DNA from 2 places in the Pelomonas nitida genome. Region 1 is predicted to be linked to the other one. Evidence: predicted binding sites of a transcription regulator. Region 1 holds the regulator's gene; the other holds the start of a gene.
What was found. Region 1 encodes LexA, which represses DNA repair genes until DNA is damaged. Its sites were predicted from a motif close to ACTGTATNNNNATACAGT; they were not measured.
Positions count from the first base shown of each region.

Region 2: the regulator LexA is predicted to act here: its motif matches at 10,593-10,610, upstream of ACG00X_RS23135 (putative DNA modification/repair radical SAM protein).

Region 1 is NZ_JBIGIA010000006.1:156,945-171,794, forward strand. Features, by position in the region: gene ACG00X_RS09690 (N-acetylmuramoyl-L-alanine amidase) at 1-1,408, opposite strand, end outside; gene tsaE (tRNA (adenosine(37)-N6)-threonylcarbamoyltransferase complex ATPase subunit type 1 TsaE) at 1,399-1,878, opposite strand; gene queG (tRNA epoxyqueuosine(34) reductase QueG) at 1,873-2,952, shown strand; gene ACG00X_RS09705 (chalcone isomerase family protein) at 3,073-3,669, shown strand; gene ACG00X_RS09710 (tripartite tricarboxylate transporter substrate binding protein BugE) at 3,739-4,704, shown strand; gene xerD (site-specific tyrosine recombinase XerD) at 4,697-5,572, shown strand; gene ACG00X_RS09720 (TonB-dependent receptor plug domain-containing protein) at 5,927-8,296, shown strand; gene ACG00X_RS09725 (MarC family protein) at 8,321-8,923, shown strand; gene ACG00X_RS09730 (hypothetical protein) at 8,948-9,094, opposite strand; gene ACG00X_RS09735 (GNAT family N-acetyltransferase) at 9,131-9,682, opposite strand; gene aceA (isocitrate lyase) at 9,934-11,232, shown strand; gene ACG00X_RS09745 (hypothetical protein) at 11,356-12,201, shown strand; gene lexA (transcriptional repressor LexA) at 12,293-12,964, opposite strand; gene ACG00X_RS09755 (asparaginase) at 13,049-13,966, shown strand; gene ACG00X_RS09760 (organic hydroperoxide resistance protein) at 13,967-14,401, opposite strand; gene ACG00X_RS09765 (MarR family winged helix-turn-helix transcriptional regulator) at 14,456-14,850, opposite strand, start outside.
Region 2 is NZ_JBIGIA010000029.1:6,102-20,951, reverse strand. Features, by position in the region: gene ACG00X_RS23175 (MFS transporter) at 1-1,283, opposite strand, end outside; gene nagZ (beta-N-acetylhexosaminidase) at 1,283-2,755, opposite strand; gene ACG00X_RS23165 (SIS domain-containing protein) at 2,758-3,792, opposite strand; gene nagA (N-acetylglucosamine-6-phosphate deacetylase) at 3,773-4,897, opposite strand; gene ACG00X_RS23155 (GntR family transcriptional regulator) at 5,130-5,858, opposite strand; gene ACG00X_RS23150 (glucosamine kinase nucleotide-binding domain-containing protein) at 5,964-6,845, opposite strand; gene ACG00X_RS23145 (ATP-binding protein) at 7,042-8,511, shown strand; gene ACG00X_RS23140 (TIGR03915 family putative DNA repair protein) at 8,555-9,322, opposite strand; gene ACG00X_RS23135 (putative DNA modification/repair radical SAM protein) at 9,336-10,586, opposite strand; gene ACG00X_RS23130 (catalase) at 10,711-12,792, shown strand; gene lplT (lysophospholipid transporter LplT) at 12,854-14,122, shown strand; gene ACG00X_RS23120 (TMEM165/GDT1 family protein) at 14,133-14,711, opposite strand; yybP-ykoY riboswitch at 14,716-14,850, opposite strand, start outside.

The DNA of each region.
Region 1 (14,850 bases):
GCACCATCGGCGGGTTCTTGGCGAAGTACTTCGCGATGCCGGACGCCAGCGCGTCGACGAGCTGGTCCTGGTAGGCCGGGTCGCGCAGCTTCTTCTCCTCCTCCGGGTTGGAGATGAAGGCGGTCTCGACCAGGATGCTGGGGATGTCGGGCGCCTTCAGCACGGCGAAGCCGGCCTGCTCCACCTTGACCTTGTGCAGCTTGCCGATCTTGCCGATCTGCGAGAGCACTTCACCGCCGAGCTTGAGGCTGTCCTTGATCTGCGCCGTGGTGCTCATGTCCAGCAGCGCGCGCAGCACGTTGGCATCCTTGGTGGCGGCGCCGACGTTCACGCCGCCCACCATGTCGGCGGCGTTCTCGCGGTTGGCCATCCAGCGCGCGGCGGCGCTGCTGGCGGCACCGTCGCTGAGCACGAAGACGGACGCGCCGCGCGCCTGCGGCGTGAAGAACGCATCGGCGTGGATGGAGACGAACAGGTCGGCCTGCACGCGCCGGGCCTTGCGCACGCGGTCCTGCAGCGGCACGAAGAAGTCGGCGTCACGGGTCATCAGCACCCGGATGTTGGGATTGGTCTGGAGTCGCTCGCGCAGCTTGAGGCCCACGGCCAGCACGACGTCCTTCTCCTTCAAGCCCGACGGGCCGACGGCGCCGGGGTCCTCGCCGCCATGGCCGGGGTCCAGCGCGATGACGATGAGGCTGTCCACCGCCGGCGGTTTGCCGGCCGGGGGCGCGGGCGGGCGCGGGGCGGCCGAGGCCGGCGCAGCGGGCGCCGAAGCCGCGGGGGCCGGGGCAGGGGGCAGGGGTTTGGCCGACGGCGCGGCCGGGCGCTCGATCTTCAGGATCAGGTCCTCCAGCGCGTCGTTGACGGCGCTGGCGGCCGCCTCGGCGCGGCGGGCGGCAGCCGGCGCCTTGTCCTGTTCCTGGACGAGGGCGACCAGCGGGTCCGCCTCCACGACGGGGTGCAGGTCCAGCACCAGCCGGTGCTTGTAGGCCGCGATCGGCGCCAGCGTGAACACCTGCGGCGCGGCCGGCTGCTTGAGGTCCAGCACGATGCGCACGACGGTCGGCGTGTTCTGCCCGACGCGCACGCCGCCGATGTAGGGGTCGTCGGCCTTGACCTTGCCGATGAGTTCGCGCAGGTCGGGGTTGAGGGTCAGGCCGTCGATGTCGATGACCAGCCGCTCCGGCGCATTGACGGTGAAGTGCCGCGCGACCAGGGGGCGGTCGGACTCGATGGTCACCCGCGTGTAGTCGGCGGCCGGCCACACACGCACGGCGACGATGCTGGCTTCGCTGCCGGCCGCCAGCGACGTGGGGGCTTTCAGTAGGAGTGCGAGGGCGCCCAGCGAGCTGCGGCGTGTCAGCAGCGCGGTGCGGGCGGCGTGGCGCGGTGCCGGCTTCATGCGCATGACAGGGCCTTCACGAGTCGCGCGAGACCGGCCACGTGCACCTGGCGGCGGTCGTCCGGCAGCAGGTCGATGTGCAGCTGCAGGTCGGCCGGCGGCAACTGCCCGGCGGCCTTCTCGGGCCATTCGCAGAGCTTCAGGCCCGGCGCGGCGAAGACGTCGCGAAAGCCGGCGTCCTCCCACTCGCGCGGGTCGCCGAAGCGGTAGAAGTCGAAATGGCTGGCCGTGCCGCCGCCGGGCAGTTCGTAGCTCTCCATGACGGCATAGCTGGGGCTCTTGATGCGCCCCTGCACGCCCAGCGCGCGCAGCAGCAGGCGCGTGAACGTCGTCTTGCCGGCGCCGAGCGGCCCGTGCAGTTCGATGACGGCGTTGGGGGAGGGCAGCAGCGCCGCCGCGAGCTTGTCAGCGGTGGCCTGGGCCGCGGCCTCGTCGGGCCACAGGAGATCGGTTTCTAAAATCGCAGGCAAATGCAAGAGGTCCCGTCCACTGTCGATGCCGCCGCGCTGTTGAACCGTTTGCGCGGCTGGGCTCGTGAACTGGGATTCTCACAGATCGCCGTGGCCGATGTGGACCTGCGCAGTGCCGAGCCGGGATTGCAGGCCTGGCTGGACGCCGGCCACCACGGCCGCATGCACTACATGGCCGCGCATGGCATGAAGCGCGCGCGGCCGGCGGAGTTGGTGCCGGGCACCTTGCGCGTCGTCACGGCACGCATGGACTATCTTCCGGCGGGCACCGAGCCCGGGTGGCGCGAGGTGGAGTGGGCCGGCCTGGGCGAGCCGCGCCAGGCGCAGATCTCGATCTACGCGCGGGGGCGGGACTATCACAAGGTCTTGCGCCAGCGCCTGCAGAAGCTGGCGGAACGGCTGGCGGCGGACGTCGGCCCGCTGGGCTTTCGCGTGTTCACCGACTCCGCGCCCGTGCTGGAGGTGGAGCTGGCGTCGCGCTCGGGCCTGGGCTGGCGCGGCAAGCACACCTTGACGCTGCATCGCGATGCCGGCTCGATGTTCTTCCTCGGCGAGATCTTCATCGACCTGGCGCTGCCGGTGACCGAGCCGGTGACGTCGCACTGCGGCGAGTGCCGGGCGTGCATGGATGTGTGCCCGACGGCGGCCATCATCGCGCCCTACCGGGTCGACGCGCGGCGCTGCATCTCCTACCTGACGATCGAGCATGACGGCCCCATCCCCGTCGAGCTGCGCCCGCGCCTGGGCAACCGCATCTACGGCTGCGACGACTGCCAGCTGGTGTGCCCGTGGAACAAGTTCGCCAAGCCGGCCGTGCTGGCCGATTTCGACGTGCGGCCGGGCATGGCGGGCACGTCCATCGCCGAGTTGCTCGGGTGGAGCGAGGCCGAGTTCCTGCGCCGCACCGAGGGCTCGGCCATCCGGCGCATCGGCTTTGCGCGCTGGCAGCGCAACCTGGCCGTCGCGGCCGGGAATGCATTGCGTCAGCGCGAGGATGCCGCCCTGCGGCAGGCGTTGACGCGCGCGCAGGCCGGGGCGGACGAGCTGGTGAGCGAGCACATCGACTGGGCGCTGGCCTGAGAGGCCGCACGCTGCGGTGGGCGCCTGCCGACGCCGCTGGCGGCCCGAGTCCTACACGTCGTGTCAACAGCAAGGGGCGCTGCTGCGCTATCGTGATTGCCTGTTGATGGAGTGTTTCGCATGTCCCTGTCCCGCCGAGTCTTGTTGATGACCGTGATCGCTGCCGCCGCCATGCCGGCCTGGGCCGTGCAATACGAAGGACAGGAGTTCGTCGACACGCTCAAGCTCGGCGGCAGCGCGCTGGCGCTGAACGGCACCGGCAAGCGGCAAGTGGCGATCTATCCGCTGTACTTGGCGGCGTTGTATCTGCCGCAAAAGGCGTCGGCGCCTGACGCGATCTATGCGCAGGAGGGGCCGAAGCGGCTGGAGATGCGCATTGTGATTCCACTTGTAAAAGATGTGTCGACGCAGGAGTTCGTGAAGGCTATCAACAAAGGGGTCAGCCGCAACTGCACCGAGGCCGAGCGGGCCGCGCTGGAGGCGCGCGTGAAGCAGTTCAATGCGTCGATCAGCGATGTCGGGCGCGTCAAGAAGGGCGATCTGCTGACCATTGACTACCTGCCCGCACAGGGCGGCACGGTGCTGGCCGTCAACGGCAAGGTCTGGGGCAAGCCGGTGGAAGGACATGACTTCTACACCGCATTCCTGAAGGTCTTCATCGGCGATCACAACAGCGACGCCCGGCTTCGCGCCGGACTGCTGGGCCAGCCGGGCTAGCATGCAGCTCACAAGCCCGGCGAATCAGCCGGGGCCCGCTGACCATTACCCGTCAAGGAGACCGACTCCATGCAACGCCGTTCCGTTCTTCAAGCCGCCGCGCTCGCTTCCCTGAGTCCGCTCGCCTGGGCCGATGGCTACCCGGCCAAGCCGGTGCGGCTGATCGTGCCGTTCGCACCCGGTGGCACGACGGACATCATTGCCCGCATCCTGTCCGAGCGCATGAACGGGCTGCTCGGCCAGACCATGGTGGTCGAGAACAAGGCCGGTGGCGGTGGCACCGTGGGCGCGATGGAGATCGTCCGCGCCGCGGCCGACGGCTACACGCTGGGCGTGGCGACCGTCTCCACGACGGCGGCCAATCCGGCCATCAACCCCCGGATCGCCTACAACCCGCTGACGGACTTCACGCCCGTCATCAACGTGGCGGCCACACCCAATGTGATTGCCGTGCACCCGAGCTTTCCGGCGCGCGACTACAAGTCCTTCGTCGCCGAGCTCAAGAAGAACCCGGGCAAGCACAGCTACTCGACGTCGGGCACCGGTGGCATCGGCCATCTGCAGATGGAGCTCTACAAGACGCTGGCGGGCGTGTTCGTGCTGCACATCCCTTACCGGGGCGCCGGCCCGGCCCTGAACGACACCGTCGCGGGCCAGGTGCCGATGATCTTCGACAACCTGCCGTCGGCACTGCCCTTCATCAAGGACGGCCGGCTCATCCCCATCGTCGTCGCGTCGTCGCGCCGCGTGCCTTCGCTGCCCAATGTGCCCACCTTCCAGGAAGTGGGGCTGGAGCCGGTGAACCGCATGGCCTTCTACGGCATCCACGGCCCCAAGGGCCTGCCCAAGGAGGTGGTGGACAAGGTGAACGCCGCGATGAAGAAGGCGGTCGAGATCCCCGACGTGCGCAAGCGCATCGAGGACACCGGCTCCATCATCCTGGCCAACTCGCCGGCCGAATTCGCAGCGCAGATCGCTGCGGAATTCGAGGTCTACAAGAAGGTCGTGGCGCTGCAGAAGCTCAAGCTTGACTGACGCAGGCATCGAGGCCTTCATCGAGGCGCTGTGGCTGGAAGACGGCCTGAGTGCCAACACGCAGGCGGCCTACCGCCGCGACCTGGCGGCGCTGGCCATCTGGCTGGCGCCGACGCCGCTGGACGCCTGCACCGAGGCGCGCCTGCTGGAATACGCCGTGGCGCGGCCTGCCGTCAAGGCCACGAGTGCCAACCGGCGGCTGTCGGTCTTCAAGCGCTACTTCCGCTGGGCGTTGCGCGAGGGGCGCATCCAGGCCGACCCGACGCTCAAGCTCACGGCCGCCAAGCAGCCGTTGCGGGTGCCCAAGCTGCTGAGCGAGGCGCAGGTCAGCGCCTTGCTGGCCGCACCCGATGTGAATACCGCGCTCGGTTTGCGCGACCGCGCGATGCTGGAGCTGATGTATGCCAGCGGGCTGCGCGTCAGCGAGTTGGTCACGCTCAAGAGTGCGCATGTCGCCTTCAAGGACGCGGTGCTGCACGTGACCGGCAAGGGCAGCAAGAGCCGCCTCGTGCCGTTCGGCGAGCATGCGCGCGACTGGATGACGCGCTATCTGCGGGAAGCCCGAGCGGAGATCCTGGCCGGGCAGAGCAGCGACGACTTGTTCGTCACCGGGCGGGGCGCTGGCATGACGCGCCAGATGTTCTGGACGCTGATCAAGCGACACGCGCTCGCGGCGGGCATCACGGCGCCTTTGTCACCGCATACGTTGCGGCATGCGTTCGCCACGCACCTGCTCAACCATGGCGCCGACCTGCGAGCCGTGCAACTGCTGCTGGGGCACGCCGACCTGTCGACGACGCAGATCTACACGCACGTGGCGCGTGAACGCCTGAAGGCCCTGCACGCGGCGCACCACCCGCGGGGCTGAGCCGCCGAGCTTGCCGCGTGATGGGGCGCGCTGTAGCGTGGCCAAAGAATGTTCACGCGACAAGGCGTTATTGGTGCTAGGAACAATTGCCGGTTGACGGCGGTCGCATCCCGCATTCATCCCGCGTTTGGGGCGAATTCCAGCCATCCAGCCGCGTGAAGTCACCATATTGGCGCAGGTCTGCATCATCGTGTCGCAGCGCCTGCGCCGTCGTGTTGCATCCCGCGTACGTGCGGCCGTGCGGGTGGCCGGAAGCGGGGTTGACCCCTGTCGGCGGCCCACAACAGCGACGCCGTGTGTCAGGGTGCTCAGGGGCAAACTCCGCCGCCATCACACAACTTCACGGAGTTCTCGATGCACGCTACCCGCCTGCTGCCGACAGCCTTCGCCGCCCTGTGCCTGTGCGCCGCCACCGCCGCCATCGCCCAGGAGACGACCAGCCTTGAACGTGTCAGCGTCGTCGGCTCACGCAAGACGCTGCCGGCCGCCTCCAGCACCGACACGCTGGTGCCGGTGGATGTCTATGCGATGGACAAGCTGGCCGAGGGTGGTGGGCAGTTCGACCTGGCGCAGACGCTGCAATACCTGTCGCCGTCGTTCAACTCCACACGCCAGACCGGTGCGGACGGCGCCGACCTGATCGACTCCGCCGCACTGCGTGGCCTGGGTTCGGACCAGACGCTGGTGCTCGTCAACGGCAAGCGCCGCCACACGGTGGCGCTGGTCAACATCTTCGGCGCGCGCAACCGCGGCGCGACGGGCACCGACATGAACTCGCTGCCGCTGCTGGCCATCGACAACGTGCAGGTGCTGCGCGACGGCGCCGCGGCGCAGTACGGCTCGGACGCCATCGCCGGCGTGCTCAACATCCAGCTGAAGAAGAAGGTCGGCTGCGAGGCCGTGGCGGGCTACGGCCAATACTCGGCCGGTGACGGCAAGAACTACCTGGCCTCCGCCTACTGCGGCGTGAAGCTGGCCGGCGGCACGCTGGGCATCACCGGCGAGTGGCAGGACCGCGGCCGCTCCAACCGCAACGATCCCAACGACGAGTTGGTCGGCCCCCGCACCATCGGCGACACCGCGGTCAAGAACAAAACGCTCTACCTGAACGGCGAGTTCCCGCTGGCCGGCGACAACAAGCTCTACCTGACGGCCGGCGCTCAGGACCGCGACGCCTCCTCGGGCGCCTGGGCGCGTGGCGGCGTGGGCTCCGGCGACATTCCTGACCGCAACTCGGCCGCGATGTACCCGGACGGCTTCGTGCCATTCATCAACGGCGACGTGCAGGACCGCTATGTCAGCGTCGGCTGGAAGTCGGCCTTCGCCGGCTGGGACACCGACCTGTCGCAGACCTATGGCTCCAACAAGATGCGCTACAACATCAGCAACACGCTGAATGCGTCCATCGCCAACCAGGATCTGCTGAACGGCGGCAAGGGCGTCAGCGCGACGAGCTTCGACGCCGGCGGCTTCGGTTTCAGCCAAGCGACGACGAACTTCGACGTCAGCCGCTTCTTCCCCGACCTGCTGGGCGGCAGCAACATCGCCTTCGGCGCCGAGTACCGCAAGGAGAAATACGACATCGTCGCTGGCGAGCCGGGCTCCTACATCGACGCCGACGGCGTCGGGTTCGGTGGCAATGCCGGCAGCCAGGGCTTCCCTGGCTTCCAGCCGGGCGATGCGACGAACCGCAGTCGCAACAGCCAGGCGTTGTATGCCGACTGGGAAGCCAGTTTCACGCCATCGCTGACCGTGGATGCCGCGGTGCGTGCCGAGCACTACAGCGACTTCGGCTCCGCGACGACGGCCAAGCTGGCCGGTAGCTACAAGCTCGGCAAGGCGTTGATGCTGCGTGGCGCCGCCAGCACGGGGTTCCGCGCGCCCAGCCTGCAGCAGCTCTACTTCTCGTCCACATTCACCGACTTCATCAGTGGCCAGCCGCTGGACGTCGTGCTGGCGCCCAACGGCAGCAAGATCGCCAACGCCGCGGGCGTGCCGGCGCTGAAGCAGGAGAAGGCCAAGAACCTGTCCGTCGGCTTCACCGTCAAGCCCGACGCCGACACGGCCATCACCGCCGACCTTTACCAGATCAACATCAAGGACCGAATCGTGCTGTCGGGCCGCTTCGACGCCGACAACTATCCGGCGCTCGGCACCATCCTGCAGGGGCTGGGCGTGGGCCAGGCGCAGTTCTTCGTGAACTCGGTCAACACGCGCACCCGGGGGCTGGACCTGACTGCCTCCACCCGGGCCAAGGTCGGCGCCGGCCAGCTGAGCACCTTCCTGGCGCTGAACGTCAGCCGCACGACGGTCACCGCCCGCAATGCGCCAGCCGCGCTGCAGGGTTACGAGGACGTGCTGCTGTCCACGCGGGAGCGCCTGTTCATCGAGGAGGCCGGCCCGCGCATGAAGGGCACGCTGGGCTTCGAGTATGCGCAGGGCGCCTGGACGGGCGAGGCCAAGATCATCCACTTCGGCAAGCAGACCCAGGGCGGGTTCACCGACGGCGTCTTGCTGAAATACAAGCCCAAGGCCTCGATGGACCTGGGCATGAGCTGGCAGGCCACGCCTGCGCTGAAATTGAGCGTCGGTGGCAACAACGTCTTCAATGTGAAGCCGACCCGCCAGGACCCGTACGAGACCGACAACGGCTTCTATTACGACAGCGTGCAGTTCGGCCTCAACGGCGCGTCCTACTTCGCGCGGGCTCACTACAGGTTCTGAGGTCGTCGCGGACAATCCGGGCGGATGGACCACAGTTTTCTCTCCGCCCTGATCCTCCTGCTGCTCGTGCTCGACCCGCTCGGCAGCCTGCCTGTCTTCATTCCCATCATGCGCAACGTGCCGCCCGAGCGGCGCACGCGCGTGGCGGTGCGGGAAGTCGGCATCGCGTTTGTCGTGCTGTTCGCCTTCATGTTCCTGGGCGACAGCTTCCTGAGCGTCATGCACCTGTCGGAGCGTTCGCTGGAGGTGGCCGGCGGCGTCATCCTGATGATCATCGCGATCCGCATGATCTTCGGCGCCTCGGGCGAGTCGGCCTATGGCATGGAGCCCGGCAAGGAGCCCTTCATCTTCCCGCTGGCGGTGCCGCTGCTGGCGGGCCCGTCGGCGATGGCGACCGTGTTGCTGCTCGCGTCGCGGCAGCCCGATCGCATCTATGAATGGATTGGCGCGCTCAGCACGGCGCTGCTGGTGTCAGGCCTGGTGCTGGTGCTGGCCGACCGCATCCGCAAGCTGCTGGGCGACTCGGTCGTGTCGGCCCTGGAGAAGCTGATGGGGCTGGTGCTGACGGCCATTGCCGTCGAGATGGTGCTGGCCGGCCTGAAGCGCTACTTCATCGGCGGGCTGTAGGCCGCCGCCGGCCAGCGGGTCGGCTTACTTGTTCTTCTTGGCTTCCTTGCCCTTCGGGATCACCGACGTCATCGGTGCGACCGGGCGGTCAGAGCCCGCGGACTTGCCCTGGGGCGCGTCCTTCTTGGGCTTCTTGGTCATCTTGTTGCTGCGTTGTTCGGTGTTGGCCATGGTTCCTCCTGCAGGTGAAAGTAGAGATAGCGCGAACTATGCCTCAGCGTCGTAGCGCGTCTTGGCGGCGCTGGCGGCCCACTGAGCCGCGGTGATGTCATAGCGCCGGCAATCCATGTCGTACCAGCGACCGGTGCCGGTGAATTGCATGCCCAGGCGTTCCATGACGGTGGAGGAGGGCGTGTTCTCGGGGCGGCAGACGGCGCAGATCTGCTCGGGCGCCAGGGTGGCGAACGCCCAGCCCACCATGTGACGTGCGGCCTCGCTCGCATAGCCCTGACCCCAGGCGTCCTGCCGCAGGCGCCAGCCGGTCTCCAGTGGGCCGGCCGGGTCACGGTTGAGGTGCTGGATGCAGCCGCAGCCGATCAGCTCGCCGTCTTCCTGGCGCATGAAGGCCCACCAGGAATAGCCGAACTCCGCCCAGCGCGCCTGCACGCGGTCGATCATGTCCTGCGTGTCCTGTGGCGTGTCGGGCCGGCCGGTGATGTGCCGCATGACCACCGGGTCGCGGTTGAGGCGATGCAGCGCATCGAAGTGCTGCTGGGATAGGGGTTCCAGCCGTAGCCGAGGGGTTTGAAGCTGCGTCATGGGCGCGATTCTGCGGCTGACCGCTCTCACGATTCGAAAGTGACCTTTTGGATGGTGAAAAGTCCGATTGCTGCGGTGCCGCAATATTTCTCATTATGGCAAAACCACTTTTGCGATTTGAAATGTTGCAGACAAGTTATTGTTTTTTAACAAGAAAGTTTTTTGTCTTCTACAAGACTTGAGGGTTTTCGACCGGCACGTGCGGGACTAGTCTTACGTCATCGGTTTTCAACGTTTGCCAAGGAGCTCTCATGACCCGCCTGACCCGTGAACAACAGATCGCCGCCCTCGAGAAGGACTGGGCCGAAAACCCGCGCTGGAAGGGCATCACGCGCGGCTACAGCGCTGCCGATGTCGTGCGGCTGCGCGGCTCCATCGACATCGAGCACACGCTGGCCAAGCGTGGCGCCGAGAAGCTGTGGGGCCTCGTCAACAGCGAGCCCTTCGTCAACGCGCTCGGCGCGCTGACGGGCAACCAGGCGATGCAGCAGGTGAAGGCCGGCCTGAAGGCCATCTACCTGTCCGGCTGGCAGGTGGCGGGCGACGCCAACAGCAACGGCGAGATGTATCCCGACCAGTCGCTTTACTCCGTGGATTCGGTGCCCAAGGTCGTCAGGAAGATCAACGCCACGTTCAAGCGCGCCGATGAGATCCAGTGGAGCGAAGGCAAGGACGACATCGACTTCTTCGCGCCCATCGTGGCCGACGCCGAAGCCGGCTTCGGCGGCGTGCTGAATGCCTTCGAGCTGATGAAGGCCATGATCGAGGCCGGCGCCGCCGGGGTGCACTTCGAGGATCAACTGGCCAGCGCCAAGAAATGCGGCCACATGGGCGGCAAGGTGCTGGTGCCCACGCGTGAAGCCGTGGCCAAGCTCGTCGCGGCGCGCCTCGCGGCCGACACCATGGGCGTGCCCACGCTGCTGGTCGCCCGCACCGATGCCGAAGCCGGCGACCTGGTCACCAGCGACATCGACGACAACGACAAGCCGTTCTGCACCGGCGAGCGCACCGTGGAAGGCTTCTACCGCACGAAGAACGGCCTCGACCAGGCGGTCAGCCGCGGCCTGGCCTATGCGCCGTACGCCGACCTGATCTGGTGCGAGACCGGCAAGCCCGACCTGGCCTATGCCAAGGCGTTTGCCGACGCCATCCATGCCAAGTTCCCCGGCAAGCTGCTGGCCTACAACTGCTCGCCGTCGTTCAACTGGAAGAAGAACCTGGACGACGCCACGATCGCCAAGTTCCAGCGCGAGCTGGGTGCGCTGGGCTACAAGTTCCAGTTCATCACGCTGGCCGGCTTCCACAGCCTGAACTACTCGATGTTCAACCTGGCGCACGGCTACGCGCGTCATCAGATGAGCGCATTCGTCGAGCTGCAGGAGGCTGAATTCGCCGCCGCCGAGAAGGGCTTCACCGCGGTCAAGCACCAGCGCGAAGTCGGAACCGGCTACTTCGACGCCGTGACCACCACCATTGAAGCCCAGGCTTCCACGGCGGCGCTGAAGGGGTCGACCGAAGACGAACAGTTCTTCGACGCCAAGCACGGCTGATCGACCGGCAGCACGCTGATTTCCCGCCGTCAACGTCAACTCCTGACGGCTTTTTCAGCCCGCTTCGGCGGGCTTTTTTCATGGTGTCATCGCAGTGTCATCTGCATGTCAAAGACTGGCGCCATGAACAACACAACAACGACAACAACGTTCAACCTTCCCACACGCATTCGCCACTGGTGGGCCCGACGGGCCGAGCCCGGCCGGGCCCGGGTGCTGCGCCGGCGCTACGCCGTTGCGAGCGTCGCCGCCGGCCGCATCCCGCCGGAGGTGCGTGCGGCCTGGGCGCGGCTGGCGCCCGACGAATTTCCTGGCCTGGCGATCGACGACGCGGCATGGCTGCGGTGTTCGCTGGGGCTGGCCCAGTTCTTCGATGTCTGCCGGCGGCAGCAGGCCAGCGGCCCCTGCGCATTGCCGAGCAAGGCGGCCGATTCGGTGTGGCATGTCTGGTTGCAGACCGACCCCGCAGGCCTGGCGCACTGGCAGCAGCGCTGTTTTGGCCAGGTCGTCGAGCACCGCGAAGCGCAGGCACTCGGTGAGCCGCTGGAGGCTTGTCTGGCCCGGAGCTGGGTGGGCGCCTGCCGCAGCGAGGGCATCAGCCCGCTCGGGCCACGCCTGCCGCTGATGTTCGCGCTGGATGGCTGGGTGGGCGTGCCGACCGGCTGGGCCTACCAGCACCGGCGCGGCACGCTGGCGCACCAGCAGATCGACGGTTTTGGCCGCCCGGCCGGCAGCGTCGTCATGCATGCGGGTATCGCCGGCGGCGGCCTGGTCGCGTTGGGGCTGATGACCGACGCGGAGCTGAAGGCCGAGGAGCGTCGCCGCCAGGGGAGTGACAGTGGCAGCACCGGCGGCGGTGACTGGAGCGATGCGGGCTCCAGCGACGCCTGCGATGCGAGCTCGGATGCCAGCAGCGGTTCGAGCTGCGGGTCGAGTTGTGGTTCCGGCTGCGGCGGGGGCGGCGACTGAAGGGCGCTCGGATCGACGATCTACGGAGCGCCGGCCGCTGCGGCGCTCGTCAAGCGCTGCTCAAAACGTCTTGCGATGCCTGTGTGAGTGTTCAGTTGAAGCCTCGGCCGCGAATCAGGCCGACGGCCAGGCCTTCGATGGCGAACTGCTCGGTGCGCTCGTCGATGAGGATGGGTTCGAAATCCGCGTTCTCGGGCAGCAGCTGAATGCCCGCTGGCCCGCGCTTGAAGCGCTTGACGGTGACTTCGTCGCCCAGGCGGGCCACGACGATCTGGCCGTTGCGGGCCTCCTTGGCCGACTGGACCGCGAGCAGGTCGCCGTCGAGGATGCCGATGTCCTTCATGCTCATGCCCTTGACCCTGAGCAGGTAATCGGGGCGGCTGGCGAACAGGCTGGGCTCCACGGCGTAGGTCTGTTCGATGTGTTCCTGCGCCAGGATGGGCGCGCCGGCGGCGACGCGGCCGATCAGCGGCAGTGTCAGCTGGGCGAGGGCAGGGATGGGCAGCTGGATCTGGCGCGCGCGATTCAAGGCGCTGAGCGCGTCCGACTTCAGGCGGATGCCGCGCGAGGTGCCGCCCACCAGTTCGAGCATGCCTTTGCGCGCGAGGGCCTGGAGGTGTTCCTCGGCCGCATTGGCCGACTTGAAACCGAGCTCGGCGGCGATTTCGGCGCGGGTGGGCGGAGCGCCGGTGCTTGCGATCGCGTTGCGGACGAGATCAAAGATCTGCTGCTGGCGGGCGGTAAGCTTGGGTTGGTCTTGCACAGGCGGCCTTTTCGTATGGCTGGCAATTTGTCCAGCAACTGTATTTTTGTCCAGGAATCTCGCAAATTGCAAACCCATGACCGTTTGATCGTCATTCTGGGCACCGGCGGCACCATCGCCGGCACGGCGCGCACGGCCAGCGATGGCGTGGGCTACACGGCCGCACAGCTCCGGGTGGAGGACCTGCTGGCGGCGGTGCCGGCGCTCGCGGCACAGCGCCTGGAGGCCCATCAAGTGGCCCAGCTGGACAGCAAGGACATGGACTTCGCCACCTGGCAGCGGCTGGCCAGCGCCGTGCACCAGCATCTGGCGCGGCCGGAGGTGGCCGGTGTCGTCATCACGCATGGCACCGACACGCTGGAGGAGACGGCTTATTTCCTGCACCGCGTGCTGGCGCCGGCCAAGCCGGTGGTGCTGACGGCCGCCATGCGGCCGGCCACGGCGCTCGCGCCCGATGGGCCGCAGAATCTGTTCGACGCCGTGCAGGTGGCGGCTGCGCCGGGGGCTGCCGGCGTCGTCGTGGCGATCGCGGGGCGGGTGCACGATGCCGTGCAGGTGCGCAAGACCCACAGCTACCGCGTCGACGCCTTCGAGTCGTCGGACGGCGCGCTGGTGGCGCGGGTGGAGGAGGGTGTTGTGCGCCCTCTGGGGCGCTGGCCCGCCGGCGCGGCCCTGGGCCTGGAGCGGGTGGCGACGGATGTCGAGCACTGGCCGAGGGTGGAGATGGTGTTCAACCATGCCGGCGCAGACGGCCGCATGGTGCGTGCGCTGCTGGATGCAGGCGTCGACGGCTTGGTGGCCGCCGGCACGGGCAATGGCACCTTGAGCACGTCGCTCGACGCGGCGCTGCGCGAGGCACAGGCCCGGGGTGTGCGCGTCGTGCGCAGCACCCGCTGCGATGCCGGGCCGGTGATGGACCTGCCCGGCCTGTTGCCGGCGGCCGGCGCGTTGAGCCCGGTCAAGGCCAGGGTCGAGCTGATCCTGGCCTTGCTGGCGCGCTGATCAGACGATGGTCAGCGTGACGTCCACGTTGCCGCGCGTGGCGTTGGAGTAGGGGCAGACCTCGTGGGCTGCGGCCACGAGTTGCTCAACCACGTCGCGGGCCAGGCCCGGCACGGAGATCTTCATGTCGACCGAGATGCCGAAGGCGCCCGGCTTGTTGGCGTGAGGGCCGATGCCGACGTCGGACGTGATGGAGACGTCCGCCGGCAGGCTGAGCTTCTGGCGGCCGGCGACGGCCTTCAGCGCGCCGATGAAGCAAGCCGAATAGCCGGCCGCGAACAGCTGCTCGGGATTGGTGCCGGGGGCGCCGTCGCCGCCGAGTTGCTTGGGCGTGGTCAGGACCACGTCCAGCGCGCCGTCGGACGACTTGGCAGTGCCGGCGCGGCCGCCGGTGGCGGTGGCGGTGGCGGTGTAGAGGGATTTTTCGATGGCCATGAGGGCTCCTTGGGGTGGGTTGGGGAACGGGAACAGGAAACGGTCAACCAACGGTCAACTGCCGGCGGCCTTCGCCAGCTGCTGGCGCAGTTCATGCAGACGCTGCGTGAGCGACACGAGTTCATCCAGCTCGCAGGCGCTGGCGCAGGCCAGTTGTTCGGGGATGTCCAGCGCCTGGGTGCGCAGGCCGCGGCCGGCGGGCGTGAGCAGCAGGTCGACCCGCCGCTCGTCGTCGCTGGCGCGGCGGCGCTCGACCAGGCCTTGCTGCTCCAGCCGCTTGAGCAGTGGCGTCAGCGTGCCCGAGTCCAGCGACAGACGCTGGCCGATCTGGCCGACGCTCAGGCCGTCGGCCTCCCACAGCACCAGCATGACCAGGTACTGCGGGTAGGTCAGCCCCAGCGGCGCCAGCAGCGGCTTGTAGAGCTTCGTCATCGCCAGCGAGCTGCTGT
Region 2 (14,850 bases), on a different contig from region 1:
GGCAGCACGCCGCAGCCTATCGTCCACGCGAAGAAGTGCTGGTAGCCGACCGAGACCTGAATGTCGCCGCTGATGAACTTGGCGAAGATGAAGCCCAGCTGCATGACGCCGGAACCCAGCGCATAGTGGGCCGTCTGGTAGCGGCCGGGGGCCACGGCCTGCATGATGTAGAGGATCATGCCGACGAAACCGAAGCCGTAGCCCAGCATCTCGATGCCGACGGCCGCGCCGATGTGCAGCATGTCCTGCGGCAGCGCCGTGGCGAGGTAGTAGAACGTGCCGTTGGGCACCATCATCGCGATGAGCAGCAGCGGCATCGCGCGCTTCAGGCCCAGCGCGCTGGTGAGATACCCCCCCAGCACCGAGCCGACGAGAAACGCGCCGGTACCCACCCAGCCGTAGACGTCGGCCACCTGGCCGGTCGTCAGGCCCAGGCCGCCCTTGTCGCGCGCTTCCAGCAGGAACAGCGGGCCGATGGTCTGCACCTGACCTTCGGCGAGGCGGAACAGCACGATGAAGAGCACCGCCAGCCAGATGCCGGGCTTCTTGACGAAGTCCTGGACGACGTCCTTCAGCATGCCCGCCACGCCGGACGCGGTCATGTCGCTGTGCTCGGTCGTCAGCGTGCCTGGCAGGAAGCGCGCGTTGTAGCTGGCCAGCAGCGCAACGAGCACGGCCAGCAGCACGAAGACGCTGGACCAGGCGTTGAACACGCCGATCTGCCCCTCCAGATAACCTGCCAGCTTCAGCACCACGCCGGTGATGAAGAAGCGCGCGCCGTTGAAGAAGGCGCCCTGCCAGCCCGCATAGGCGGCCTGGCGCTTGCTGTCGAGGGAGGCCATGTAGAGGCCGTCGCAGGCGATGTCGTGCGTGGCCGACGCGTAGGCGATCAGGAACAGCACGACGATGGCCGCGCCGAACCAATGCGGGATGTGCAGCGCCAGCGCCATGAAGCCCAGGCCCGCAGCGCCGACGTACTGCGCCGCGATGACGATGAGCTTCTTGCTGCGCGCCAGCTCCAGGAACGGGCTCCACAGCGGCTTGAACGCCCAGGCCAGGCCCAGCACGGCCGTCCAGCGCGCGATCTGGTCGTTGGCCACGCCGAGGTTCTTGAACATCAGGCCCGCGATGAGCATGACGACGAAGAACTGCATGCCCTGCACGAAGTACAGGGTGGGAATCCAGCGCATCGGCGTCGCTGGCGCGCGTCGCCCGCCGAGCACCTCGGGGGCCACTGCGTGGCCTTGGCCCGGCGCCCGGCCCGGGTCGGTGTTGCGTTCCATCACTGCAGTCCTTGCGGCGCGCGGCCGGTCGCTTGCGTCTTGCCTTCCAGCCAGGCTTTCAAACCCGCGAGCGCGCCCGGCGCGAAGCCCCAGGTCAGCACCGTCGGGCCGGCCACGTCCAGCGCCTGGTAGGGGTTCCACAGCGCCAGGTGCAGGTCGGGTCGCCACGTGGCTGCGGCCTGGCCGTAACGGGCGCGTCGCGTGGAGACGAGCACGTTGACGCGGCCGTCCTGCGGCACCTGCCGCCAGTCCAGCTGCGCGATGTCGTCGACCATCTGGATCTGCGCGTCGGTGAACGCCTCGAACAGCGCGACCGCCTGGCGGCCGGTGGGGCCGGCCTCCGACACCATGTCGGTCGGCACGTCGCCCTGCACGATGACGCGGATGGGCGCCTTTAGTGCCGGCGGCGTTGCGCCGCGCAGTGCCGTCAGGCCGGCGGCCCAGGCCTCGGCCACGAGCGCATGGTCGGCCGCGCGAGCAGCCGTGTCGTCGGCAAAGCACGCCGGGTAAGCGGCGGCCAGGCGGTCCAGCCGCGCATTGGCGGCGTCGCCCTGCGCCTGGGTCAGCTGGCCATTCGCGAACGCGTCGCGCAGTGCGTTGATGGCCACGAGCTGCTCGGCCGGCGAGCCCTGCGCCAGCACCATGTCGGCGCCGGCCGCGATGGCCATGACGGCGGAGCGCGCGTAACCGAAGCGTTCGGCCACGGCCTTCATCATCAGCGCGTCGGTGATGACGACGCCGTCATATCCCCAGTCGCGGCGCAGGATGCCGCCCAGCACCTGCGGCGACAGCGTGGCGGGTCGGTCCGGGTCGATCTGCGGGTAGACGATGTGGGCCGTCATCATGGCCGGGGCCTGGCCGGCCAGTGCCTTGAACGGCGCCAGTTCCAGCGCGTCGAGCTCGGCGCGCGTCTTGTCGACCGTCGGCAGCGCGTGGTGCGAGTCCACATGCGTATCGCCATGGCCGGGGAAGTGCTTCACGCAGCAGGCCACGCCCTCGCGCAGCGAGCCGCGCATCCACGCGGCCGCCAGGCGGGTCACCTCGGCCGGGTCGTTGGAGAAGCTGCGCTCGCCGATGACGGGGTTGGCCGGGTTGTTGTTGACGTCCAGCACCGGCGCGAAGTTCCAGTTGATGCCCAGCGACTTCAACCCGCGCGCCACGGCCGCGCCGACGGCCTCGGCGCGATCGGCGTCGCCACCGGCGCCCAGCGCCATCGCGGATGGCGGCTGCGGCAGGAAGGTCACGCGCACGACGGCGCCGCCCTCCTGGTCGATGCCGATCAGCGCCTCGGGCCCCAGCACGTCGATGAGGTCGCGCATCAGTGCGCGCACCTCGGTCTCGCTGCCGATGTTCTTGCGGAACAGGCAGACCGAACGGATCTTCTGCGCGCGCAGGAAGGCGGCGGTCTCTGCGTCCAGTGACTTGCCGGGAATGTCGACCATCACGAGACGGCCAGGATCAAACATGTTCATGATCAGTGCGTCTTCGTGACCTTGGCGAGGTTGGGAGGAACGTCGGGGTTGAAGCCGCGCGCACGCGCCAGCGCCTCGACCATCGGATAGAAGCTCTGCACGAGGGCAATGGGGTCCAGGTCCTCGTTGCCGGTGGTCACCAGCGGCAGCATCTGCACGCCCGCCGCACACGGCGTTCCCAGCGGCGCGGCCAGCAGCACGCGGCCGCCGCGGGCGCTCATTTCCTCGGCGATGGCCAGCAGGCCGGCCTGCGCCGGGCCGCGCGGCGCGAAGACGAGCAGCGGGTAGCCGTCGCGCACCAGCGCCATCGGGCCGTGCTTGACCTCGGCGCCGGAGAAGGCCTCGGCCTGGATGCCGCAGGTCTCCTTCAGCTTCAGCGCCGCTTCCATCGCGACGGCCAGCCCCGTGCCGCGGCCCAGCACGAACAGGCGCTCCGCATGCTGCAGCACCGGCAGCGCGGCGCGCCAGTCCAGCCGGCCGGCCTGCTCCAGCGCGGCGGGCAGCACGTTCAGCGCAGCCTGCAGCGCGTCGTCCTGCTGCCATGCGGCCACGACGCGAGCGCCGGCAACGAGCTGCGCGATGTAGCTCTTGGTCGCTGCGACGCTTTTCTCAGGGCCGGCGTGCAGCTCGAACACATGCTCGGCCGCGGCCGCGAGCGGCGAGCCGCTGGCGTTGACGAAGGCCACCGTGCGCGCACCGCTCTCGCGGAAGAACCGCGTCGGCGCGATCAGGTCGGGGCTCTGGCCGGACTGCGAGAAGGCCAGCGACAGCAGGCCTTCGCTGTGGATACGGCTCTGGTAGAGCGTGATGAGCGACATCGGCAGCGACGTGACCAGCCGGCCCAGCCGCGCCATGACGAGGTAGGCGAGGTAATGGGCCGCGTGGTCGGAGCTGCCGCGCGCGATGGTCAGCACGCCCGCCGGCGGCTGCTCCTGCAGCGCCTGGCCCAGGCGGGCGTAACTCAGCGAGTCGGCCGCCAACTGGCGGGCCACCGCTTCGGGCGCACCCAGCGCCTCCTCAAGCATCAGCGACGACATCGATCTCCTCACCTTCCACAAACACGCGCCGCAGCTGAAGCTGGGCATCCATGACCACCACATCGGCCCACGCGCCCGGCGCGAGGCGCCCGCGGTCGCTGAGCCCCAGGTATTGCGCCGCCGCCGTGGACACGCGGTGCGCAGCGTCCGCCAGGTCCAGGCCCAGCACCTGCACGAGATTGCGCAACGCCTGGTCCATCGTCAGCGCGCTGCCGGCCAGCGTGCCGTCGGCCAGGCGCACGCCGCCCAGGCACTTCTGCACGCGGTGCTCGCCCAGCCGGTATTCGCCGTCGGGCATGCCGGCGGCGGCCGTCGAGTCGGTCACGCAGAACAGGCCCGGGATGCAGCGCAGCGCCACGCGGATCGCGCCGGGGTGCACATGCAACAGATCGGGAATGAGTTCGGCATGCCGGCCATGCGCCAGCGCCGCGCCCACCATGCCGGGCTCGCGGTGGTGCAGGCCCGTCATGGCATTGAAGAGATGGGTGAAGCCGGCCGCACCGGCGTTCAACGCGGCCACGCCGTCGTCGAAGCTGCCGGCACTGTGGCCCAGCTGCACACGGATGCCCGCGTCGCGCAGCGGGCCGATCAGCGCGAGATGGCCGGGCATCTCGGGCGCCAGCGTCAACACCTTGATGGGCGCGAATTCATTGAGCCGCATGACCTCGGCCAGCGTCGCAGGAATCGCGTGTGCCGGCTGCGCGCCGAGGCGCTCGGGGTTGATGTAAGGCCCTTCGAGGTGCACACCCAGCACGCGGGCCGACTGCGCGCCACGCTCGCGGCAGACGGGGCCCAGCGCCTTCAGCGCGGCTTCGATGTCATCGAGCGGCGCGGTCATCGTCGTCGCAAGGAAGGCGGTCGTGCCGTGGCGCACATGACGGCGCGCGATGGTCTCGATGGCGTCGCCGGCCTCCATCGTGTCGCGGCCCCCGCCGCCGTGCACATGGGTGTCGATGAAGCCGGGCAACAGCACGGCGCGGCCACCCTCGCCGGCACGCGCGGCGTCAATGGGCGAGCCGCCCACCGCCGCGATGCGACCGGCGGCGATGTCCAGATGGCCGCGTACCAAGCCCTGCGGCGTGACGATATCGCCTTCGAGTTGCATCAGCCTCGCCACCACATCGTGACTTCTGCGGGCCGAGCGCCGGGCCGCTCCCAAGCCGGCCCGCCATGGCGATGCGCTTGCCGGTCGACCCGGCAAGCATCGCCGTCCCCGCGGGGGCTGAGCCCGGGCACGTCGCGCCCAGTGGGCGCGACGTGCCTGGCGAAGGGCGAAGGCGCAAGCCGAAGCGCGGCCTGCAGGGCCGGCCAACGCAGTCGTTGGACGAGGGGCGCCATCATTCCCGGCGCATCTCAGCGACGAAGTCGTAATAGTCGCTGCGGCAGTAGGAGTGCGTCAGCTCCACCGCCTGGCCCGACGCGAGATAGCCCACGCGGGTGATGAACAGCACGGCGGCGCCTAACGGCACTTCCAGCAGACCGGCGAGCTTGGCATCGGCATTCAGCGCGCGGATGTGCTGCAGCGCCCGCACCGGTGCGCGGTCGCCGAGGTGCGAGTAGAGCGAAGCCTCGACCTTCTGCGGGTCGGGCAGCACGCTCTGCGGCAGCACGCTGACCTCGTAGGCCATGACGACCGCGTCCGCCAGCCGCAGCCGCTCCAGCCGGGCGACGCGCTCGCCGCTCTTGAGCTCCAGCGACAGCTGCTCGTCCGGCGCCGCCGGCGTGAAGCCGCGCAGCAGCCAGCGCGAGCCCGGCACGAAGCCGCGCTGGTGCAGTTCCTCCGAGAAGCTGGTCAGGCGCGTCAGCGGCTGTTCGAGCTTGGGCGCGATGTAGTTGCCCGAACCGCGCTTGCGGATGATGAGCCCCTGCTCCACGAGCCGGTCGATGGCCTTGCGCGCCGTGACGCGCGACAGCGCCAGCTGGTCGGCCAGCACGCGCTCGGACGGCAGCGCCTCGTCGGCATGGAAGATGCCGTCGCGGATGGCCTGTGCCAGGCTTTGCGCGAGCTGCATGTAGAGCGGCGACGCCGCTGCGGGGTCGGGCTTGAAATCGAAGACAGCGGACATGTCAGCCCCTGGTCCCATCCATGGAGTCACCGGCCGCCCATGGGGTGGCGGGCCGGCGGGGCGCGGCGCGGCACGAAGCCGGGCGGCGTCCTGTGAAGACAGCGCTCATGCGCGCGGGTTCCCGCGTTGCCGGATCAGCCAGAGCGCACCGGCCGTGGCGTCGCCCTGCGGCTCGACACGGCGCGCCTGCAGCGCGGGGCTCAGGCGCGGCGCCAGGCGCAAGGCAACGCTGCCGGCCAGCGCCAGCGGCAAGCTGGGGTGCAGGGCCGCCGCCAGCACGTCGAGCGCCTGCGCGGCGGCATCGAGCAGCGCGGCGGCGGCCGCGTCGTCGTGCTCATGCTCGAACACCAGCCGAGCCAGGCTGGCGTAGCCGCCCTGCCCGGCCTGGGCGCAGAAGGCCAGCAGCGCTTCGCGGCTGGCGCCGGCGGCGACGTAAACGCTGTCAGCCAGCGCGCCGCGCGGCGCACGGCCGTCGAAGGCGGCCTGGGCGATCTTCATCGCCTGCTGGCCCAGCCAGGCGCCGCTGCCCTCGTCGCCGATCTGCCAGCCCCAGCCGCCGGTCATGCGGCGCGTGCCGTCTTCCAGCAGCGCCTCGGCCACGGAGCCCGTGCCCGAGATGAGCAGCGCGCCCGGCCGGCCGCCGTGGGCGCCCAGCAGGCCGGCCAGCCCGTCGGTGATCAGCGCGAAACGCGCGACACCAGGTTCGGCGGCAACGAAAGCCTGCAGCTGCGCCGGCACGCCTGTGCCCGACAGGCCCAGGCCCAGCGCACAATCCCGCAGGTCCAGCCCGGGCACGCCGGCGTGCGCGACGGCCTCGCCGATGTGCCGCCAGGCCTGCTCGACACCCTGGTTCAGCGCCGACGCCCCGGCCTCGCCGCGCCCCAGCACGCGCCCGTCGGCATCCGCCACGACGGCCCGGGTGCTGGTGCCGCCGCCGTCCACGCCCACCCACCAGCGCGGGGCGCGGCCGGAGTCGTGGGAGGTCACCAGGGAAGGATGGAGAGCAGGCAGCATGGTCGACGGCAATTGGTCGATACCACTCTAATACCAACGATCGGGGTCGTCAATTGGTTTTAAACTGGTCTACAACCTCCCGGCAGGCGCGCATCGACGGCGCAGGGCGGGTTGGACGGCTCTCGAATGAACAAGAATACCAGTGAGAAACCAACCAGGGTCCTCCGTCTTGCACACCCCGCCTTCGACCGCCAGTGACGCGCTGGCCGAGTTGCTTGGCCGCCTGGCCCGCGTGGGCGGGCGGCACCCCGCGCTCGCCGACCGGCTGCTGGCCCGCCTGAGCGCCAACGCCCTGGCCGCCGGCGACACGACCACCGGCGTCGATGCGCTCTACGCCCGCTTCGGCCTGCTGGAGCCGCGCGGCCGCGCGCAGGAGCTGCTGCCGGCGCTGGAGCAGGCCGGCGCGCTCGCCGCCGCCGGGCATTTCCCGGTGCAGGCCGCGCGCGTCTGCGAGGCGCTGGGCCGCATCGCCTACCAGCAAGGTGAGTACCAGCTCGCCAGCGAGCAATGGTCACGCGCGCTGGACCTCGCCGAGGTCAGCGGCCACCTGCCGACCGCCATCGCGGCGCGCATCGGGCTCGGCCAGATCCATTACGCACAGGCCGACTGGGCCCGCGGACTGCGCCAGATGCGCGACGCGGCCGAGCATCTCGCGGCCTCCGCCAAAGACGGCGACGACAGCTACCTCTCGGCCAAGCTCGCGCTGAACATCGGCGTCGGCAGCTTCGAGACCGGCGACCTGCCCGCGGCCGAGCGCCACTTCAGCCACGGCCTGGCGGCCGCGCGGCGCGGCGGGCACCGCGTGTTCGAGGCCGAGGCGCACTGGCACCTGGCGCGCGCCGCGCTGGCCCGCCAGCGCATGGACTGGGCCGTGGCCGACTGCCGGCTGGCACTGGACATCGCCGCCCGCCAGGGCTACCCCTGGCTGGAGGCCGCCGCCAGCCGCACCTGGACCGAGATCGCGCTGGCCCGGGGCGACAACGCCGGCGCCGTGCGATCCACCCGCCACGGGCTGGCGCTGGCCCAGCGCATCCAGGCCCGCGCGCAGGCCCGCCAGGCCCACCGGCAACTCGCCCAGTTGCTGCAGGCCGAGGGCGACGCCGCCGGCGCGCTCGACCACCTGTGGCAACACCTGGCGCTGCAGTCCGAGATCGAGCGGCTGAGCCTGCCCGCCCGCACCACGCTGGCCGCGCCGCCCACCGGGGATGCCGGCGCACCGCTCACGCCCGAGGAGCTGCTGCTGCACCTGAGCAGCCAGCGCCAGCGCCTGGCCACGCTGCTGCCCACCGAGGCGCTGGCCGAGCTGAAGGCGGCGAGCGCGCGCATCCTGGGGCTGGACAGCGTCATCCGCTGGCCGCTGGGGCCCGGCGGCCTCAGCACCGAGCAGCAGCCCCGCTACCTGGACCTGCTGACCCGCCACGGCGCGCCGCTGGCACTGCCGGACGCGGCCCTGCACCCCTGCCACGCCGAGCTGGCCGGCCTGCCCGGCGCGGCCCAGGCCCGCATCGAGGTGCCGCTGTACGACGGCCCTCAGCTGGCCGGCGCGTTATGGCTGGTGGACGCCCGCGCCACCCGTGCCTGGACACGCCAGGAGCTGCTGATGGCCAGCCAGCTGGCGCTGCTGTTCGACAGGACTTGAGGCCCTTCGCCCGCAGGGACGGCGACGCCTGCGCCGGCCACGGTCAGACATCGCGCATGCGGCCTTCCCGGCGAGGCGCGTCGTGGATGAGTTCGCTGATGAGCTGCGTCTCCGGCATCTGCGCCCAGTAGCGCACGGGCATCTCCTTCTTCATCGCCGCCACCTTGAGCCGCGCGGGGTTGAAGATGCTGCGGTAGTAGGTGAGCCAGAGCGCTTCGCCGGCGTCCGCCGCGGGTGCCTCGTCACGCCGCGCCGGGCCGGCACCGGCCAGGCGCTGCCCGTCCCAGTGCAGGCATCCCAGCGGCGTCAGGATGGCCCACGGGTGCTGCGCAAAGCGGTCGACGAAGAACGGCGCCGCCGCGCGCAGCACGTGATGCACGGGCTCGAACCAGGCCACGTGGCGCACGCCGCCCGCCGCGTGCTCGTCGGCCACCTCGCGAAAGCGCACGAACGCATGCATCTTGTGGATCTCGCGGCTGACCTGGCGGGCCATGGACTGCAGGTGGCGGCGGTCGGCGTCCAGCACGTCGCCCCACAGGCCGGGTTCGCGCTGCAGGCGGCGGGCGAACGCCAGCAGCCGCGCATAGCGGCTGTCGTCGGCATGCATGGCGACGGCGCGCCCGAGCGCGTCCCAGCCGGCCGGCGGCTGCCAGGCGGTGGCGCCTGCGGGGGCCGGCGCCGGCCCCTCGGCGAACAGCCCGGCCTGCGCGCCGACGTCGTGCGTCCAGCCGGCATCACTCCCGGCCAGCAGCGCCGGCAGCAGCGCGGCGAAACCATCCCAGTCCGCCGGGTAGCGCAAGGGCAACTTCATGTGCGCGGCCTCATCAGAACAGCGCCGCCTGCTGCGGCCGTGCGGCCGGCCGCGACAAGGCCTGCAGGTCGGCCGGGTGCGGCCGGTGGTCGACGGCCACGACGAACGGCAGCGCCTTGCGCGCCAGCGGGCCCAGCGCCAGCAGGTCGGCGCGGCGCAGGCGGCGGTGCCGCCGGGCGGCCACCAGTTTGTCCACGGAACTCACGCCCAGGCCGGGCACGCGCAGCAGCTGCTCGCGCGGCGCGCGGTCGACGTCGAGCGGGAACTGCGCCGGATGGGCCAGCGCCCAGGCCAGCTTGGGGTCGTGCTGCAGCGACAGGAAACCCGCCTCGGTGACGATCTCCTCGGCCTGAAAGCCGTAGAAGCGCAGCAACCAGTCGGCCTGGTAGAGCCGATGCTCGCGCAGCAGCGGCGCGGCCTGCGCGGGCAGCGCAGCACTGGCATGCGGGATGGGGCTGTAGGCCGAGTAGTAGACGCGGCGCAGCCCCTGCCCCGTGTAGAGCCGGCTGGAGAGCTGCAGCACGGCGCGGTCGTCTGACGCATCGGCGCCGACGATGAGCTGCGTGCTCTGGCCGGCCGGCGCAAAGCGAGCCGGGCGCGCCGCGGCGGCCGGGGCGCCCGGCAGCGCCCGCACCGCCTGCGCCTCGCGCTTGGCGTCGCGCGCCGCCTGCAGGCGCAGGTGGATGCGCGACATCGTGCGCTCGATGCCGCCGGCGTCCTTCTCCGGCGCCAGCGCCTGCAGCGCCTGCGCACTGGGCAGTTCGACGTTGATGGACAGCCGGTCCGCGTAGCGGCCCGCGCGCTCCACCAGCTCGGGCGAGGCGTCGGGAATGGTCTTGAGGTGCAGGTAGCCCTTGAAGTGCTCATCCTCCCGCAGGCGCCGCGCCACCTCGATGACCTGCTCCATCGTGTAGTCGGGCGTGCGGATGATGCCGCTGGACAGGAACAGCCCCTCGATGACGTTGCGCCGGTAGAACGAGAGCGTCAGCTGCACCACCTCGTCGATGGCGAAGCGCGCGCGCCGCACGTCGCTGCTCTTGCGGTTGATGCAGTACAGGCAGTCGTAGACGCACCAGTTGGTCAGCAGCACCTTCAGCAGCGACACGCAGCGGCCATCGGGCGTGTAGGCATGGCAGATGCCGTTGCTGGTGGAGCCCAGGCTGCGCCCGTCTCGCGAATGGCGCTTCTCGGTGCCGCTGCTGGCGCAGGAGGCGTCGTATTTGGCGGCGTCGGCCAGGATGGCCAGCTTGTCCTGAACTTCCATGCAAATACTGTAATTGCATACAGCACTACCGAGATAACCCAAGGTGTATCCGGCTCACCGTCCTACACCCTGCGAGGGCCCGGCTTTCTAGAGTCCAACGCCATCTGCCGAGCCAGGAGCCTCCATGCCCAAGCATCCCCCCACCACCCGCGCGCCGCGGGCCACCACCGGCACCGGCGGCGAGCCGCACCAGCTTGCCGCCGGCAGCCACCCGCCGCTGACGACCAACCAGGGCGTGCCGGTCACCAACAACCAGACCTCGCTGAAGGCCGGCGCGCGCGGGCCGACGCTGCTCGAAGACTTCATCCTGCGCGAGAAGATCACCCACTTCGACCATGAGCGCATCCCCGAGCGCATCGTGCATGCGCGCGGCTCGGCCGCCCACGGCGTGTTCGAGCTGCACACGTCGCTGGCCAAGTACACAACCGCCAAGGTGCTGACCGAGGTGGGCGTGAAGACGCCCGTGTTCACGCGCTTCTCGACGGTGGCCGGCGGCGCCGGCTCCGTGGACACCCCGCGCGACGTGCGCGGCTTCGCCGTCAAGTTCTACACGCCCGAAGGCAACTGGGACCTGGTGGGCAACAACATCCCGGTGTTCTTCATCCAGGACGCGATGAAGTTCCCGGACCTCATCCACGCCGTGAAGATGGAGCCCGATCGCGGCTTCCCGCAGGCGGCGTCGGCGCACGACACGTTCTGGGACTTCATCTCGCTGATGCCCGAGAGCCTGCACATGGTGATGTGGGCCATGAGCGACCGCACGCTGCCGCGATCGCTGCGCTTCATGGAGGGCTTTGGCATCCACAGCTTCCGGCTGCTGGACGCCAAAGGCCGCGCCACCTTCGTCAAGTTCCACTGGCGCCCGGTACTGGGGCTGCAGAGCACGCTGTGGGACGAGGCCGTGCAACTGGCCGGCGCCGACCCCGACGCGCACCGCCGCGACCTCTGGACGGCGATCGACGACGGGCGCTTCCCCGCCTGGGACCTGGCCGTGCAGCTGTTCACCGAGAAGGAAGCTGAGGCCTTCCCGTTCGACCATCTCGACCCCACCAAGCTCATCCCCGAGGAGCTGGTGCCGCTGCAGGTCATCGGCCGCATGACGCTGAACCGCAACCCGGCCAACCACTTCGCCGAGAACGAGCAGGTGGCCTACTGCCCCGCCAACCTGCCGCCCGGCATCGACTTCTCCAACGACCCGCTGCTGCAGGGCCGGCTGTTCAGCTATCTCGACACGCAGCTGTCGCGCCTGGGCACGCCCAACTTCGACCAGCTGCCCATCAACGCCCCCAAGTGCCCGTTCCACACGCAGACGCGCGACGGCCACATGCAGACCCGCGTGCCCACCGGCCGCGTGGCCTATGAGCCGAGCAGCCTGCAGGCCGACGCCCCGTACGAAGCGCCGCGTGGCTTTCAGAGCGTGGCGGCGCCGGGCGAGCCCGACGCCAAGGGCCGCGTGCGGCCGGAGAGCTTCGCCGACCATTACAGCCAGGCCCGCCAGTTCATCCACAGCCAGAACGCGTTGGAGCAGGCCCACATCGCCAGCGCGCTGGTGTTCGAGTTGAGCAAGGTGGAGACGCCCGCCGTGCGCGAGCGCTTGGTGGGCCACCTGCGCGTGGTCGACGCCGACCTCGCCCGGCGCGTCGCCACCGGGCTGGGCCTGCCCGCCCTGCCCCCGGCCGCCCGCCCCGCCATGCCCGTGCAGGACTTGCCGCCCTCACCGGCGCTGGGCCTGATCGACAAGACGCCGCCCTCGCTGCAGGACCGCTGCGTGGCCGTCCTCTTCAGCGACGACTCCGATGCCAAGCGCCTGGCCGCCGTCGACAAGGCCTTGCGCAAGGCCGGCGCCAAGGTCATGAAGCTGGCACCCAGGATCGGCGGCGCCACGTTGAGCGACGGCACGCATCAGCCCGCCGACGCCCGCCTCGCCGGCAGCCCGGCGGCGGCGTTCGACGCCATCGCGCTGGTGCTGTCGCCCGCCGCCGCGCAGCAGCTCGCGCAGGACGACACCGCCGCCACCTTCGTGCGCCAGGCCTATGCCCACCTGAAGGCCATCGGCCACGACGACGGCGGCCTGCTGCTCGTGGAGGCACTGCACCTGGTGGCGGATGACGGCGTCTGCGCGCTCGATGCCAAGGCGCAGGCTTTCGTGGCGGCCGCCGCCACGCGGCAATGGGACCGCGAGGAGCGCATTCATCCGCTGCCCTGAATGGCGCTGAGCGGCGCGTCGTCATCCGCATTTCACGCAGTGCCGCCACAGTGCGGCGCCCGTGCATGCCACGACCTCCAGCGCCGCCGCGCCCGCCCTCATCCCTCCACTGCCCCGCGGCTTCGGCCTCGTCATCGGGGCCCAGTTCGCCTCGGCACTGGCCGATAACGCGCTGCTGATCGTCGCGATCGCGCTGCTGAACCAGCAGGGCTTCGCCGCCTGGTGGGCGCCGCTGCTGAAGTTCGGCTTCATGCTGGCCTATGTGCTGCTGGCGCCCTGGGTGGGCCCGCTGGCCGACGCCTTCGCCAAGGGCCATGTGATGGCGGCGATGAACCTCGTGAAGATCGCTGGCCTGGCCTTGCTCGCCTGCGGCCTGCACCCCGTGGCGGCGCTGGCCGTCATCGGCCTGGGTGCGGCCGCCTACGCGCCGGCCAAGTACGGCCTCATCACCGAACTGGCCGCCCCCGAGGCGCTGGTGAAGGCCAATGGCTGGATCGAGATCAGCGTCGTGTCGGCAGCGCTGCTGGGCGCCGTGCTGGGCGGGCTGCTGGTCAGCCCGCTGTGGGTGGACTCCGCGCTGGCCGCCTGGTGGGACACGCACGACCTGCCGGCCGACAAGCTGACCGGGTCACTCGCCGCGCTGCTGCTGCTCTACGCGCTCAGCAGCCTGCTGAACGCCGGCATCCCCGACAGCGGCCAGCGGCAACGCAGCGACGCGCACGACCCGCTGACGCTTGTGCTGGAGTTCCGCGCGGCCAACCGGCTGCTGTGGCGCGACCGTGAGGGCGGCCTGTCGCTCGCGGCGACGACGCTGTTCTGGGGTGTCGGCGCGACGCTGCAGTTCGCCGTGCTGCGCTGGGCCGGCGAGGCCTTGTCGCTGCCCTTGAGCCAGGCGGCCTATCTGCAGGCCGCCGTGGCGGTGGGCGTGATCGGCGGCGCGGCGGCCGCGGGGCGCTGGCTGGCCTTGCACCAGGCGCGGCACGGCCTGTGGGCCGGCATCGCGCTGGGCCTGCTGATGCCGGTGGTGGCGCAGATCGACCAGGTCATCACCGCCGCGCTCGTGCTGACCCTGGTGGGCGCCGTTGGCGGCGCGATGGTGGTACCGCTGAACGCGCTGCTGCAACACCGCGGCGCGCTGCTGCTCAGCGCCGGGCGCTCGGTGGCGGTGCAGGGGTTCAACGAGAACCTCAGCGTGCTGCTCATGCTGGCCGCCTACGCCGGCTGTGAGGCGGCGGGCCTGCCCATCGCCTGGACGCTGAGCGGGCTGGGCCTGGGCGTCGCGGCGGCCATCGCCGCCTTGATCGCCCGGGCCCGCCGCCGCGGCGCCTGATCGGCCGACGTCAGAAGCCGAAGCCCGAACCCGCACCCAGCAGCGTGGCCACGCCCAGCGCCGCGAAGATGGCCGCAGCGATGCCGTGAACCAGCTTCATCGGGATCTTGGCGGCGAGGCGGTCGCCGACGAACACGGCCGGCACGTCGGCCAGCAACATGCCCAGCGTCGTGCCGATGACGACCCACAGCGGGTTGGCGTAGTGCGCCGCCATCGCGACGGTGGCGATCTGCGTCTTGTCGCCCATCTCGGCGAGGAAGAACGTCAGCAGCGTGGCACCGAACACGCCGAAGCGCTTGGCCACCTGCGTCTCCTCTTCCTCGATCTTGTCGGGAATCAGCGTCCAGATCGCCATGCCGATGAACGAGGCGCCCAGCACCCAGCGCAACACGCCGGGGCTGACCGCCGAGGTGATCCACGCACCCAGCGCGCCGGCGAGGCCGTGGTTGACGACGGTGGCGCACAGGATGCCCGCGATGATGGGCCAGGGCTTTTTGAACCGCGCGGCGAGGATGAACGCGAGCAGTTGGGTCTTGTCGCCGATCTCGGCGAGGGCGACGACGCCGGTTGAGACGAAGAGTGCTTCCATGAATAGTCCCTGGCCGGTTCAAAGACGAATGACCACAGCGCGCCCCCGGCCAGTGCGGATGCGATGTGGTCAAAGGTCTTGCCAAGCCAAGAAACTGCTGACGCCATGGCCTGCGGGCCAAGTGTGTTGACGTCAGCCT